3 regions of the Azoarcus sp. DD4 genome follow, and region 3 is predicted to be linked to each of the others. Evidence: predicted binding sites of a transcription regulator. Region 3 holds the regulator's gene; each other region holds the start of a gene.
The links. Region 3 encodes sigma-54, which starts transcription at its own class of promoters, with help from an activator protein. Its sites were predicted from a motif close to TGGCACGCTTNCTGCTNA; they were not measured.
Positions count from the first base shown of each region.

Region 1: a site for sigma-54 is predicted at 1,892-1,909, ahead of CJ010_RS04410 (PEP-CTERM sorting domain-containing protein). Genes of this name have one in related genera too.
Region 2: a site for sigma-54 is predicted at 2,772-2,789, ahead of pepA (flocculation-associated PEP-CTERM protein PepA). Genes of this name have one in related genera too.

Region 1 is NZ_CP022958.1:920,120-924,394, reverse strand. It holds gene egtB (ergothioneine biosynthesis protein EgtB) at 1-768, shown strand, start outside; gene egtD (L-histidine N(alpha)-methyltransferase) at 765-1,739, shown strand; gene CJ010_RS04410 (PEP-CTERM sorting domain-containing protein) at 1,946-2,695, shown strand; gene CJ010_RS04405 (lyase family protein) at 2,825-4,201, shown strand.
Region 2 is NZ_CP022958.1:4,241,133-4,245,407, reverse strand. It holds gene CJ010_RS19620 (PEP-CTERM/exosortase system-associated acyltransferase) at 1-705, shown strand, start outside; gene CJ010_RS19615 (PEP-CTERM/exosortase system-associated acyltransferase) at 868-1,644, shown strand; gene pepA (flocculation-associated PEP-CTERM protein PepA) at 1,901-2,713, opposite strand; gene CJ010_RS19605 (ThiF family adenylyltransferase) at 2,950-3,855, shown strand; gene CJ010_RS19600 (outer membrane lipoprotein-sorting protein) at 3,944-4,275, shown strand, end outside.
Region 3 is NZ_CP022958.1:713,566-717,840, reverse strand. It holds gene recA (recombinase RecA) at 1-749, shown strand, start outside; gene recX (recombination regulator RecX) at 767-1,216, shown strand; gene lptB (LPS export ABC transporter ATP-binding protein) at 1,203-1,925, shown strand; gene CJ010_RS03425 (RNA polymerase factor sigma-54) at 1,938-3,395, shown strand; gene hpf (ribosome hibernation-promoting factor, HPF/YfiA family) at 3,409-3,732, shown strand; gene ptsN (PTS IIA-like nitrogen regulatory protein PtsN) at 3,869-4,275, shown strand, end outside.

The sequences.
Region 1 (4,275 bases), 210 kb from region 3:
GATCTGCCGCCCTCGCCGTCACAGCCGCGGCCAGCGATGGCGTGGACGGATTTCGACGGCGGCGTGTACCAGATCGGCCACGCCAGCCTCGACGAAGGCTTCGCCTACGACAACGAGGGCCCGCGCCATCGCGTCTATCTCGAACCTTTCCGGCTCGCCTCGCGGCTGGTGACCAACGGCGAATTCCTCGCCTTCATCGAATCCGGCGGCTATGCCAACCCGGCGCTGTGGCTGTCCGAGGGCTGGGCCCGGGTCCGCCAGGCGGGCTGGAACGCGCCGCTGTACTGGGAACGCATCGGCGGCGAGTGGTGGCACTTCACCCTCGGCGGCATGGCGCCGCTCGATCCCGACGAACCAGTGTGCCACGTGAGCTTCTTCGAAGCCGCGGCCTACGCCGCCTGGACCGGCCGCCGGCTGCCGACCGAGGCCGAATGGGAAGTGGCGGCGGCGGCACAGGATCTCGTCGGCAACCTGCGCGAGACCGGTTTCCTCAAGCCGGTGGTCGCGCCCGCCGACGCCGGCCTCACCCAGCTCTACGGCGACGTCTGGGAGCACACCGCGTCCGCCTACCTCCCCTACCCCGGCTACCGCGCGGCCGAGGGTGCGCTGGGCGAATACAACGGCAAGTTCATGTGCAACCAGATGGTGCTGCGCGGCGGCTCCTGCGTCACGCCCGCCGACCACCTGCGGCCGACCTACCGCAACTTCTTCTACCCGCACGAACGCTGGCAGTTCCAGGGTTTCCGGCTGGCCGAGGACGCGCCGTGAACCGGGCCGCGGCGCCGCCATCGAACTTCCATTTCCACGACCTGCAACCGCCGCCGGACGACTTTCGTGCGGCGGTGATCGCCGGCCTGCGCAGCCAGCCGCGCAGCCTGTCGCCCAAGTATTTCTACGATGCGCGCGGCTCGACACTGTTCGATGCAATCACTGCGCTGCCGGAGTACTACCTCACCCGCACCGAAATCGGTCTGCTGCGCCGCTACGGCGACGAGATGGCCACCCTGCTCGGCCGCGACACCGTGCTGCTGGAATTCGGCAGCGGCAGCGACGTCAAGGTGCGCCTGCTGCTCGATGCGCTGCGCCCCCACGCCTACCTGCCGCTGGACATCTCGGCCACGCACCTGCGCCGCGCTGCGGCCGCGATCGCGGCCGATCACGCCCGGCTGCAGGTGCATGCGCTGTGTGTCGATTACACCTGCCCCTTCCCGCTGCCCGCCACGCTGGACGGCCACCGCCGCGCCGCCTTCTTTCCCGGCTCCAGCATCGGCAACTTCGAACCGCAACAGGCCTGCCGCCTGCTGCGCGGGATCGCCGATCTGCTCGGCCCCCACGGCAATCTCCTGATCGGGGTGGATCTCAAGAAGGCCCACGCCGAGCTCCACGCCGCCTACAACGACGCCGCCGGCGTCACCGCGGCATTCAACCTCAATCTGCTGCACCGCATGCGTGCCGAGCTCGATGCCCAGGTCGACCCAGCCGGTTTCCGCCACCACGCCTTCTACAACGCGGAAGCCGGGCGCATCGAGATGCACCTGCTCGCCACCGACAGGCAGCAAGTCCGTATTGGCGACGAAGGTTTCGTCTTCGGGGCAGGCGACGGCATCCACACCGAGAACGCCTACAAGTACAGCCTGGACGAATTCGGCGCGCTGGCCGCCCGCGCCGGCTTGCGCACCCGCCGCGTCTGGTGCGACGACGGCGAACGATACAGCGTGCATTGTCTGCAGCCCGCGTGATCCACCGCACAGCGGCAGGTCTGGTCACGCAACTATCATGGGCGCCTAAGCGCAAGGCATAGCAGAAAATGCCGTCGGGAATTCTTACACTTTCGGCAAAAACCAACGTCGAAAAATTAACTAGTTTAGTAAAAACAGTAACTTAGTTAAGTTGGCATGCATGCTGCTTAAATCGGAAAACCTGATTTATACATAAATTGAATAACATGAAATATTTTAGACTTCTCCCCGGCCTTTTTACCGGCCTTGCCTGCCTCACTCTTGCCGCACCGGCATCAGCCGCGCTCTATACCGCCGACTACGGCAACCAGATCGCCAACATCAGCGATTGCGACGATTGCTACAGCTCGCCCGTCAGTCTCGGTTCCGGCCAGAGCATCAACTTCTTCGGTTCGACCTACAACAGCCTTTACGTCGGCTCCAACGGTTACGTCACCTTCGGCTCCGGCCAAAACGGGTTTACACCTGCGGCACTTGACGCTCAGACGCTGGCCCCGATGATCGCCGGACTCTTCACCGACCTCGACAGCCGTTCGGACGCACTCTCCAACGTCTACGTGAACACTGACCTGGCGGGCCAGATCGTCGTTACCTGGTCTCAAATGGGGCACTACAGCCAAAACTATTCGGTGCGCAGCACCTTCCAGTTGGTGATCCGCTCCGACCAGTACGGCTTCGATAGCAGCGAAGGCCAGATCGGCTTCTTCTACGACACCATCACCGATGCCTCCAGTGCCAGCGCCGGCTTCGGCGACGGGCTGAGCACGGTGAACGACGGCGAAGTCGCCCTGTTCTTCGGCCCGGCGAGCGGCGCCTCGCAGGATGATCCGCGGTGGTTCCGGCTGCGTGACGGCATCCCCGACGACCCGGCCTCGGTGCCCGAGCCCGGCATGGCCGCCCTGCTCGCCGTGGGTCTGCTTGGTCTCGGCCTGAACCGGCGCCGCAAGCAGGCCTGAGCGCCTGCCGCCGCATTACGCGAAACGCCGTCCAGCCCGTGCTGGACGGCGTTTTTCTTTTCGGGCCGGCAGTCGAACATTCCCGCCTCGCGGGGCTCCAACACGCACGTCAGCCGCCAAGGAGCCCCCATGGACAACACCCGCATCGAACGTGACAGCATGGGCGAACTCGCCGTCCCGCTGGCTGCCCTCTACGGCGCGCAGACCCAACGCGCCGTGCTCAACTTCCCGATCAGCGACCAGCGCATGCCGCCGGCCTTCATCCGAGCCCTGCTGCTCATCAAACTCGCCGCAGCGCGCGCCAACGCAGCGCTCGGGCAGATCACCCCGGCTCAGGGCGATGCCATCGCCGCCGCCTGCGAACAACTGCTTGCCGGCGAATTCATGCAGCACTTCCCGGTCGATGTGTTCCAGACCGGTTCCGGCACCAGCTCCAACATGAACGCCAACGAGGTGGTCGCCACGCTCGCCGGGCGCATCCTGGGCGAGCCGGTCAGCGCCAACGACCACGTCAATTGCGGCCAGAGCAGCAATGACACCATCCCCAGCGCGATCCACGTCTCCGCTGCGCTCGGCCTCGCCGGCGAATTGCTGCCGGCACTGCGCTACCTGGCCCATGTCATCCGCGACAAGGCCAAGGAGGTGCACCACCACGTCAAGACCGGCCGCACCCACCTGATGGACGCGATGCCGGTGCGCATGAGCCAGGTGCTCAACGGCTGGGCCCAGCAGATCGACGCCAACATCGAACACCTGCGCGCGCTGCAGCCCGCCCTGCAGAGCCTCGCCCAGGGCGGCACCGCGGTCGGCACCGGGATCAACGCCCATCCGCACTTCGCCAGCCGCTTCTGCGCCGAGATCAGCCGGCTCGGCGGCCTCAGCTTCACGCCCGGCACCGACTACTTCGCGCTGATGGGTTCGCAGGACGTGGCAGTGGCGCTGTCCGGCCAGTTGAAGACCACCGCCGTATCGCTGATGAAGATCGCCAACGACCTGCGCTGGATGAATTCCGGACCGCTCGCCGGGCTGGGCGAGATCGAACTCGAAGCCTTGCAGCCAGGCTCGTCCATCATGCCGGGCAAGGTCAATCCGGTGATCCCGGAGGCGACCTGCATGGTCGCGGCCCAGGTGATCGGCAACGACACCACCATCACCGTCGCCGGCCAATCGGGCAATTTCGAGCTCAACGTCATGCTGCCGCTGATCGCGCACCGGCTGCTCGACAGCTTGCAACTGCTGGCTAGCGTCAGCCGCCTGCTTGCCGACCGCGCGATTGCCACCTTCAAGGTGCACGACACCCGCCTGCAGGAGGCGCTGGCGCGCAACCCCATCCTGGTGACCGCGCTCAATCCCATCATCGGCTATGCCAAGGCCGCCGAAATCGCCAAGCAGGCCTACCGCGAAGGGCGACCGATCATCGACGTCGCCGCCGAGCACACCTCGCTGGGCCGTGCCGAACTGGAGCAGTTGCTCGATCCGGAAAAGCTCACAGCCGGCGGCTTGTGAACAAAGGCCGATTTATCCCCGCCCGGCGTGGGTGAAGCTGTGGACAAGATGTGGGGCGGCGCCAAAGAGGCTTG
Region 2 (4,275 bases), 1.9 Mb from region 3:
ACCGCTTATTTTCGCTTCGAAGAAGTCACGCCCGGTACGCCGGACTACGAACGCTACCTTGAGGCGCGCTATGAGGTGTTCTGCGAAGAGTTGGGCCGCGTCGATGCACCCGGCCTGCTTTCGGCACAGGGACGTCCCGTCGAGACGGACCAGTACGACCCCTTCAGCCGTCACTTCATCGCCTGCCACAAGCCGACCGATACCGTGGCCGGATTCGTACGCGTCATCCTGCCGAACGAGTCCGGTCTGAACGTTACCCCGCGGTACGTCATAGACCGACCGCTGCCGTACGACGATGCGACCGACGACCGGATCGGCGAGATATCCCGCATGGCGATCGCACCACACTTTCGTCGCCGTCATTCCGACCGGGGTAAGCCGGTTCATGGTGACCCCGAGTCGGAAATGTCCAAGAAGCCGGAGGGTTTGCGGCAGCATCAGCCGGAGCTTGTGCTGGGTATGTACCGTGAGGTCTACCAGCTTTGTCGACAGACGGGTCTCGACTACTGTGTGGCTGCCATGGACAGCCACTTCAGCCGGCTACTCATTGCATTGGGTTTCCCCTTTGTGCCGGTTGGTCCGGTCAATGAGCAGGTCGCTCCACCGAGGCGGGTATACCTGATCAGCGCACGGGAGATGGAGCGCAGCCTGGGTGAGCGCGAGGCCGACATCCTTCGCTTCATGCAGGAGAGGAAAGCTGCGTAAGGCTTAGCAGAAAGCGTTGAATTCTGACGTGATATTTTTCACGCACACATTTACATTTGAAACAAACCGAATTGGTTTGTCCTCGGTTATCTTTCATCGCAGGGCCACCGGAGCCAGCCTGGTCGGCAGTATTGCGTGGGAGTTTCGCCGTGGAGAATGTGGATGCTGTTGCAGAAGTATGAGTACTTGACGGTAAGCCCGGGGAGTCGGGAGTACCGTGAATACTTGGCATTGAGGCACGAGGTGTTCTGCGAGGAGCTTCGGCGCGTTCCGGCGAGTGGTCGTCGAGCGGCCGGTCTCTTGGTCGAAAGCGACGAGTACGATGTCCACAGCGTTCATGTCCTGTGTCGCTCGAAGGATACGGGTGCTGTGGTCGGGTGTTCCAGGTTGATTCTGCCGGGATCCAACGGCCTCAACGTCAAGGCGCGCTACAGGCTCTCTCACGACCTCACGGCGGTGCCGGCGGAGGTTGGCGAGATCGGTCGTTTGACGCTTGCCCATGCGCTGCGTCGGTATCGCAGCGACAATCCACTGCCGGAAGGGAAGAACAGGGCTGCCAGGCTGACGCATGCGGTCGAACGTCGTGACGGTCCGGCAGTGGCGCTCGGTCTGTATCGTGAAATCTTTCGTCTGGCGGGTGCTTACGGTATTGCCTATTGTTATGCCGCGATGGAGCCGGCGCTGGCCCGCTTGTTGAAGCGCTTGGGCTTTCCGTTTCACGAGGCCGGCCCGCTAAATAACGATGTGCGTCCGGCACGTCAGCCCTATGTCATTGGCGCGCAGGCTACGCGCTCGGCGCTCGCTGCAACGAATTCCTGGTTGTACCAGTTCATGTTCGGAGCGGAAGATAATATCGCTGTGCAGACTGTTGGCGCTTGGCCGTCGCTCGTATCGATGCCGGCAATGCGATCGCAGGCGCTTTGCATCGCAGCGGCCTGATTTGCCGGCACGCCTTCGCGTGCTACATCCCTTCTTTGGGCTGCCGATCCTCTGAATCAGCAGGTGCGGCCCAGTTCATCCCTTGCTGACGACTCATGGGTGCGCTTTGCAGAGGCGTGGCGCCTTCGTGCGCGATTCCGCGTGGCGTTCCATCCGATTGCACACAAGCCGGCCAGATCTGTCAGCGAGCACCGGTTCGGCGAACGAAAAAACCGCGCAGTTTCCTGCGCGGTTCTTATTCTGAGACTGCCTCTGTTCAGGCGGCTTTCTTCACGCGACGGGCAGCGCCCAGACCGATCAGGCCGATGCCCAGGAGCGCCAGCACGCCCGGTTCCGGAACGCGGTTGAAGCTCACGCTGCCGTCCAGGGTCGATGTGCGCTGATAGCGATCGTTGCCGTTGGCGTCGTCGGCGATCTGCGTCGGCACCAGGGGGTCGATGTTCGAGTCGATGCGGGCGACGATGGCAACCGTCAGGGTGCTCCAATCGGTCGCCGGCGGGAAGAAGAAGATGTTGGGATCGACGGCGGATACGGTTGCGTAGATGATCACGTTCCCAACGGTGCCGGTGCTGGCGAACACATCAAGGGTGAGCACTTCACCCTCGCCGGCGTCGGTAGTGTCTCCGTCGGCGTTGTTGTCGTTGTAGATGTGGATCGTGCCGCTGGTGTAGGAGGCCAGGATGCCGCCTGCGCCATCGTTGAAGGCGACGGTGCCGGAGAGGTCATCGTAGTCGAACACCAACTGGTGGGTGACGCCGACGCCCTCGTTGTTCTCGCCGCCGGCGATCGCGTTTGCATTCTGATCCAGGTAGCTGGATACCGTGCCGAAGCCGCTATCCACCACCGAGTCGCCCACCGTCAGGCCCGCATTGCCGTCGTCATCGGTAAATGTCGAGGTTGCGCTCCAGTTGACGCCGAGTTGGTAGATCAGGCTGGTCAGGCCGTCGGTGCCGCCGAGAGGGCTGGTGTCGAAGGTATTGACGTTGAGGTAGAACGGTTCGGCGAATGCAGCGCCGGATGCGAGCATCAGGGATGCGGCAAGCGGGGCGGTGAATTTCTTCAGTTTCATGATCCTTGCTCCTTCTGTGTGCTTTGACTGGCTGAGCGCTTGTCCTTCTGGCGAGGATGGAGCACGCTCCGTGCCAGTTCATATAAATCCTTTTAAATCAGTGCTATACGATTTCATTTTGGAAGGCGGGATTCCGGGGTGTAAGAATTTCCGACACTGCATCCTCTCGGGGTGATGATGTCCTCGCCCGCCATGCGTGAAACTTACGCTTGTCATGCCGATCCGCCTGAGAAAAGATGGTCGCATTTTCTTTGGGTCGGAGAACGGAAGTGTCAGCGTTTGCTTACCACGAGGCTTTCAGTCGCAATCTGGGGGTTGTCAGCATCGACGAGCATGCCCGTCTGCGTAATGCCACGGTGGCGATTGCAGGGATGGGAGGGGTCGGGGGCGACTACCTGATCAGTCTGGTGCGTGCGGGTGTGGGCGGGTTTCATCTTGCCGAGTTCGACGAGTTCGAACTGGTCAATTTCAACCGCCAGTACGGTGCCAATACCGAGACACTGGGACGAAAGAAACTCGACGTCATGGTCGAGTATGCGAAGGCGATCAATCCCGAGCTGCGCATCACCACCTTCAGCGAGGGGTTGAGCCCGGGTAACATCGATGCCTTCCTGATGGGGGTGGATGTGGCGGTCGACGCGGTCGACGCTTTTGCGGTCGATATGCACCCCTTGCTGGTGAATGCGGCGACGGCGCGTGGCTTGGCGACGATTGCGGCGGTACCGCTGGGGATGGGGGCCGGTGTGCTGGCCTTCGGCCCCAAGGGCATGCCGTATGGAGAGTACTTCCAGATATCTCCGGAGATGAGCGAGGACGAGAAGATCATCCAGTTCATGCTCGGCTTCGGTCCCGAGCTTTACCAGATGAAGTATCTCGATCCGAAATCGATAAACCTGAAGGCCCGCAAGGGCCCGAGCTCGGTGGCCGGCTGCAAGCTGTGTGCGGGCTACATCACCACGCTGGCGCTGGTCGCGCTGCTGCATCCCGAAGAGTTGAAGTGTGTGCCGTGGTATACCAACGTCGATGCGCGGCTGGGCCGTTTTCGTCATCGCCGTCTGTGGATGGGCAACCGTAATCCTCTGCAGCGGCTCAAGAGCCTGGTGGCAAGGAAGCGACTTGAAAAGGCCGGTGAGCCGACGTGAGCGTGGTACTTGCAGGGGCACGGAGCCCGGCTGATGGTCGTGGGGTAGAATCGGCCGGATACTTCCAGTGCAGCGACATGAGGGCAGTATGACGACTGCGATGCAGGATGGTCTGTCAGGCCGGTTCGGGTTTGTGAGCCGGACCATTGGAGGCGCACTTGCGGGAGCTCTGCTGGCGAGCTTGATGACCCTGGGCGGGATTTGTGCCGCTTGGGCCGATGAGGCCGGTGCCCGGCTCGCACAGCGGGTCTACGACCGTCCGGACGGCAATGATGCAACCTCGGCGGTGACCATGTCGCTGACCGAGGAGGGACGCAGCCCGCGGGTGCGCAGCATGATCCTGTACCGCCTCAGCGGCGCGGGTGGCGAGGTGTCGACGCTGATCCGCTTCACCGGCCCGGCCGACATCGAAGGGACGGG
Region 3 (4,275 bases):
AGCACGCGCTCGACGTCGGCTATGCCGAAAAGCTCGGCGTGAACATCACCGACCTGCTGATCTCGCAGCCTGACACCGGCGAACAGGCGCTCGAAATCGCCGACATGCTGGTGCGCTCGGGCGGTGTCGACGTCGTCGTCATCGACTCGGTCGCCGCGCTCACGCCCAAGGCCGAAATCGAAGGCGAGATGGGCGACCAGCTGCCCGGCCTGCAGGCCCGCCTGATGAGCCAGGCGCTGCGCAAGCTCACCGCCAACATCAAGCGCACCAACACCCTGGTGATCTTCATCAACCAGATCCGCATGAAGATCGGTGTGATGTTCGGCAACCCGGAAACCACCACCGGCGGCAACGCGCTCAAGTTCTACGCCTCGGTGCGCATGGACATCCGCCGCACCGGCACGATCAAGCGCGGCGACGAAGTGGTCGGCTCGGAAACCAAGGTCAAGGTCGTCAAGAACAAGGTGTCGCCGCCGTTCAAGGAAGCGCACTTCGACATCCTCTACGGCGAAGGCGTGTCGCGCGAGGGTGAGATCATCGACCTCGGCGTGGATCACAAGATCGTCGACAAGTCCGGCGCCTGGTACGCCTACAACGGCGACAAGATCGGCCAGGGCAAGGACAACGCTCGCGAATTCCTGCGCGCCAACCCGGCACTGGCGCGCGAGATCGAGAACAAGGTCCGCGTCGCCCTCGGCCTCAAGGAAATGCCGGTCGACGGCATCCTGCCGGCGGCGGCCGAGGCCTGACTTCGGGTCACACGACCATGGGCGAACCCAGCCTGCGCGAACGAGCGATCCGCCATCTGGCGCGGCGGGAGCATTCCCGCAGCGAACTGGCGCGCAAGCTGGCCGCCCACGGCGATGCGGAGGAAGTGGACGAAGTACTCGGTCGGATGAGCGAACTCGGCCTGCTCTCCGACACCCGCTTCGCCGGCGCCTGGGTGCGCGGCAAGGCCGGACGTTTCGGCGCCGCCCGCCTGCGCCGCGAACTCACCCGGCGCGGCGTCGCCGCCGAGACGATAGACGAGGCACTGGCCGCCGAGTGCGGCGATTCCGAACTCGATCGCGCCCGCGCGGTGTGGCAGGCGAAGTTCGGCAGCGCCCCGGGCGATGCACGCAAATGGGCGCGACAGGCCCGCTTCCTGCAAAGCCGGGGCTTCGCTTCCGACCTGATCCGCAAAATACTGAAAGAAAGCCCCGATGAGTCTGCTTAAGGTCACCGGACTTCAAAAGCGCTACAAGGCGCGCACCGTGGTGCACGACGTCGGCTTCGAAGTCGACGCGGGCGAGGTCGTCGGCCTGCTCGGCCCCAACGGCGCCGGCAAGACCACCTGTTTCTACATGATCGTCGGTCTGGTGCGGGCCGATGGCGGCGAGATCCTGCTCGAAGACGCCCGCCTCACCCACCTGCCCATCCACGAACGCGCCCGCCTCGGCCTGTCCTACCTGCCACAGGAAATGAGCGTGTTCCGCAAGCTCACGGTGGCGGAGAACATCCAGGCGGTGCTCGAACTGCGCGGCCTCGACAGCGGCCGCGTGGCAGAGCGCCTGGAAGAACTGCTCGAGGAACTCGGCATCGCCCACCTGCGCAACAGCACCGCGATTTCACTGTCCGGTGGCGAGCGCCGCCGCTGCGAGATCGCGCGCGCGCTCGCCACCGATCCGCGTCTAATCCTGCTCGACGAACCCTTCGCCGGTGTCGACCCCATTGCGGTGCTCGACATCCAGAAGATCATCCGCTTCCTCAAGGAACGCGGCATCGGTGTGCTGATCACCGACCACAACGTGCGCGAAACCCTGGGCATCTGCGACCGCGCCGCCATCATCAGCGAAGGGCGCGTCCTGGCCAGTGGCCAGCCGCGGGAAATCATCGACAACGAGCAAGTCCGCCAGGTATATCTCGGCGAGCACTTCCGTCTCTGACCGCCGCCCACCATGAAGCCCACGCTACAACTCAAGCTCTCCCAGCACCTCACGCTGACGCCGCAGCTGCAGCAGTCCATCAAGCTGCTGCAGCTCTCCACGCTGGAGCTCAACACCGAGATCGAGCGCTTCCTGCTCGAGAACCCGATGCTGGAGCGCGAGGAGCCCGACGGCGGTCACGATTTCCAGGCTTCGATCGCGCCCTCCGGTGCCACCCAGAGCACGTCGACCGGCGATGGCCCCGGCGATGCGGCTCCCGAGCACGAACCACGCTCCGAGAACAGCGACTCCGCCAGCTTCGAGGAAGGCATGGACTGGTCGGGCAGCGGCAGCGGTTCGAGCGGCAACCGCGACGATGACGACGACGTCGACTTCCAGGAATTCCAGGCTGCCGGCATCTCGCTGCGCGACCATCTCGACCAGCAAGTCGCCCTGTCGCCGCTGTCCGACCGTGATCGCTCCCTGGTGCGCTTTCTGATCGAGGCACTGGACGACGACGGCTACCTACACCAGGAGCTCGAAGAACTGCTCGAACTCCTGCCGCCGGAGCTCGACGTCGAACTCGACGACCTGAGCATCGCATTGCGCCACGTGCAGAGCCTGGAGCCCGCCGGCATAGGCGCACGCACCCCGCAGGAATGCCTGGCGCTGCAACTGCAGGCGATGCCGGCCAACCCGGTGCGCAACTTGGCGCTGGAAATCGTCAGCCAGCATCTCGAACTGCTCGCCGAGCGCAATTTCGCCAAGCTCAAGAAGCTCACCGGCTGCGACGACGACGCCCTGCGCGCGGCCCATGCCCTGATCTGCCGCCTGGACCCGCATCCGGGCGCCCAGCACTCGGTGGAAGAAACCCGCTACGTGCTGCCCGACGTGGTGGTCCGCAAGCAGCGCGGCCGCTGGACGGTGCAGCTCAACCCCGAGGCGATGCCGCGCCTGCGCATCAACCAGCTCTACGCCAGCATCCTGCAGCAGAACCGCGGCCAGGGCGGCGGCCTGACCAGCCAGTTGCAGGAGGCGCGCTGGCTGATCAAGAACGTGCAGCAGCGCTTCGACACCATCCTGCGCGTCTCCCAGGCCATCGTTGACCAGCAGCGGCAGTTCTTCGATCATGGGGAGGTGGCGATGCGGCCGCTCACGCTCAGGGAGATCGCGGACCAGCTCGAATTGCACGAATCCACTGTGTCGCGCGTCACCACGCAGAAGTTCATGGCGACCCCGCGCGGCGTGTTCGAACTCAAGTATTTCTTCGGCAGCCATGTCGCCACCGACACCGGTGGCGCGGCCTCTTCCACGGCGATTCGCGCGCTGATTCGCCAGCTGGTCGATGCCGAGGACAGGAAAAAACCCCTGTCCGACGCCAGGATTGCCGAATTATTGGGCCAGCAGGGTATCGTGGTGGCAAGGCGTACCATCGCCAAGTACCGCGAGTCACTCAATATCCCGCCGGTCAGTCTGCGCAAAACGATCTGAAAGAGGAGTCATCATGAATCTCAACATCACCGGGCATCACGTCGAAGTCACGCCGGCCATCCGCGAATACGTGATGACGAAGCTGGACCGCGTCATCGCTCATTTCGACAACGTCACCAGCGTGAACGTGATTCTCTCGGTGGAGAAGCTGAAGCAAAAAGCCGAGGTCACCGTACACGTGCGCGGCAAGGACATCTACGTCGAGAGCGACGATGCCAACCTCTACGCCGCCATCGACAGCATGACCGACAAGCTCGATCGCCAGGTGCAGAAGTACAAGCAGAAGGTGGCCGATCACAACCACGACGCGCTCAAGCACCAAAGCCCCGAAGCGTGATCTTTTCATTACGTCGTCCGATCTAGGGTGTGGGTATAATCCGCGCGTTTTCACGACGCGCCTGCCCGCACCCCCGATCGCCAGACCGCCATCCCGCGGTGCCAGCGTCGCCGGCGCCGCGCAAGCTTTCCAGCGCATGAGCCTGATAGCCCAACTCCTGCCACTCTCCAACGTGGTGGTCGACCTCGATGCCAGCAGCAAGAAGCGGGTTTTCGAGCATGCCGGCCTGCTGTTCGAAAACAATCAGGGCATTGCCCGCAGCACTGTATTCGACAGTCTGTTCTCCCGCGAACGACTCGGCTCCACCGGTCTGGGCCAGGGCATCGCCATTCCGCATGGCCGCATCAAGGGCCTGAAGGAAGCCGCGGGCGCCTTCCTGCGCCTGTCGACGCCGGTGCAGTTCGACGCCCCCGACGGTCGTCCGGTCAACCTGCTGTTCGTCCTGCTGGTACCGGAACAGGCCAACGAGGCCCATCTGCAATTACTCTCGGAACTGGCGCAGATGTTCAGCGAGCGCGCTTTCCGCGAGCAGTTGCTGAACGC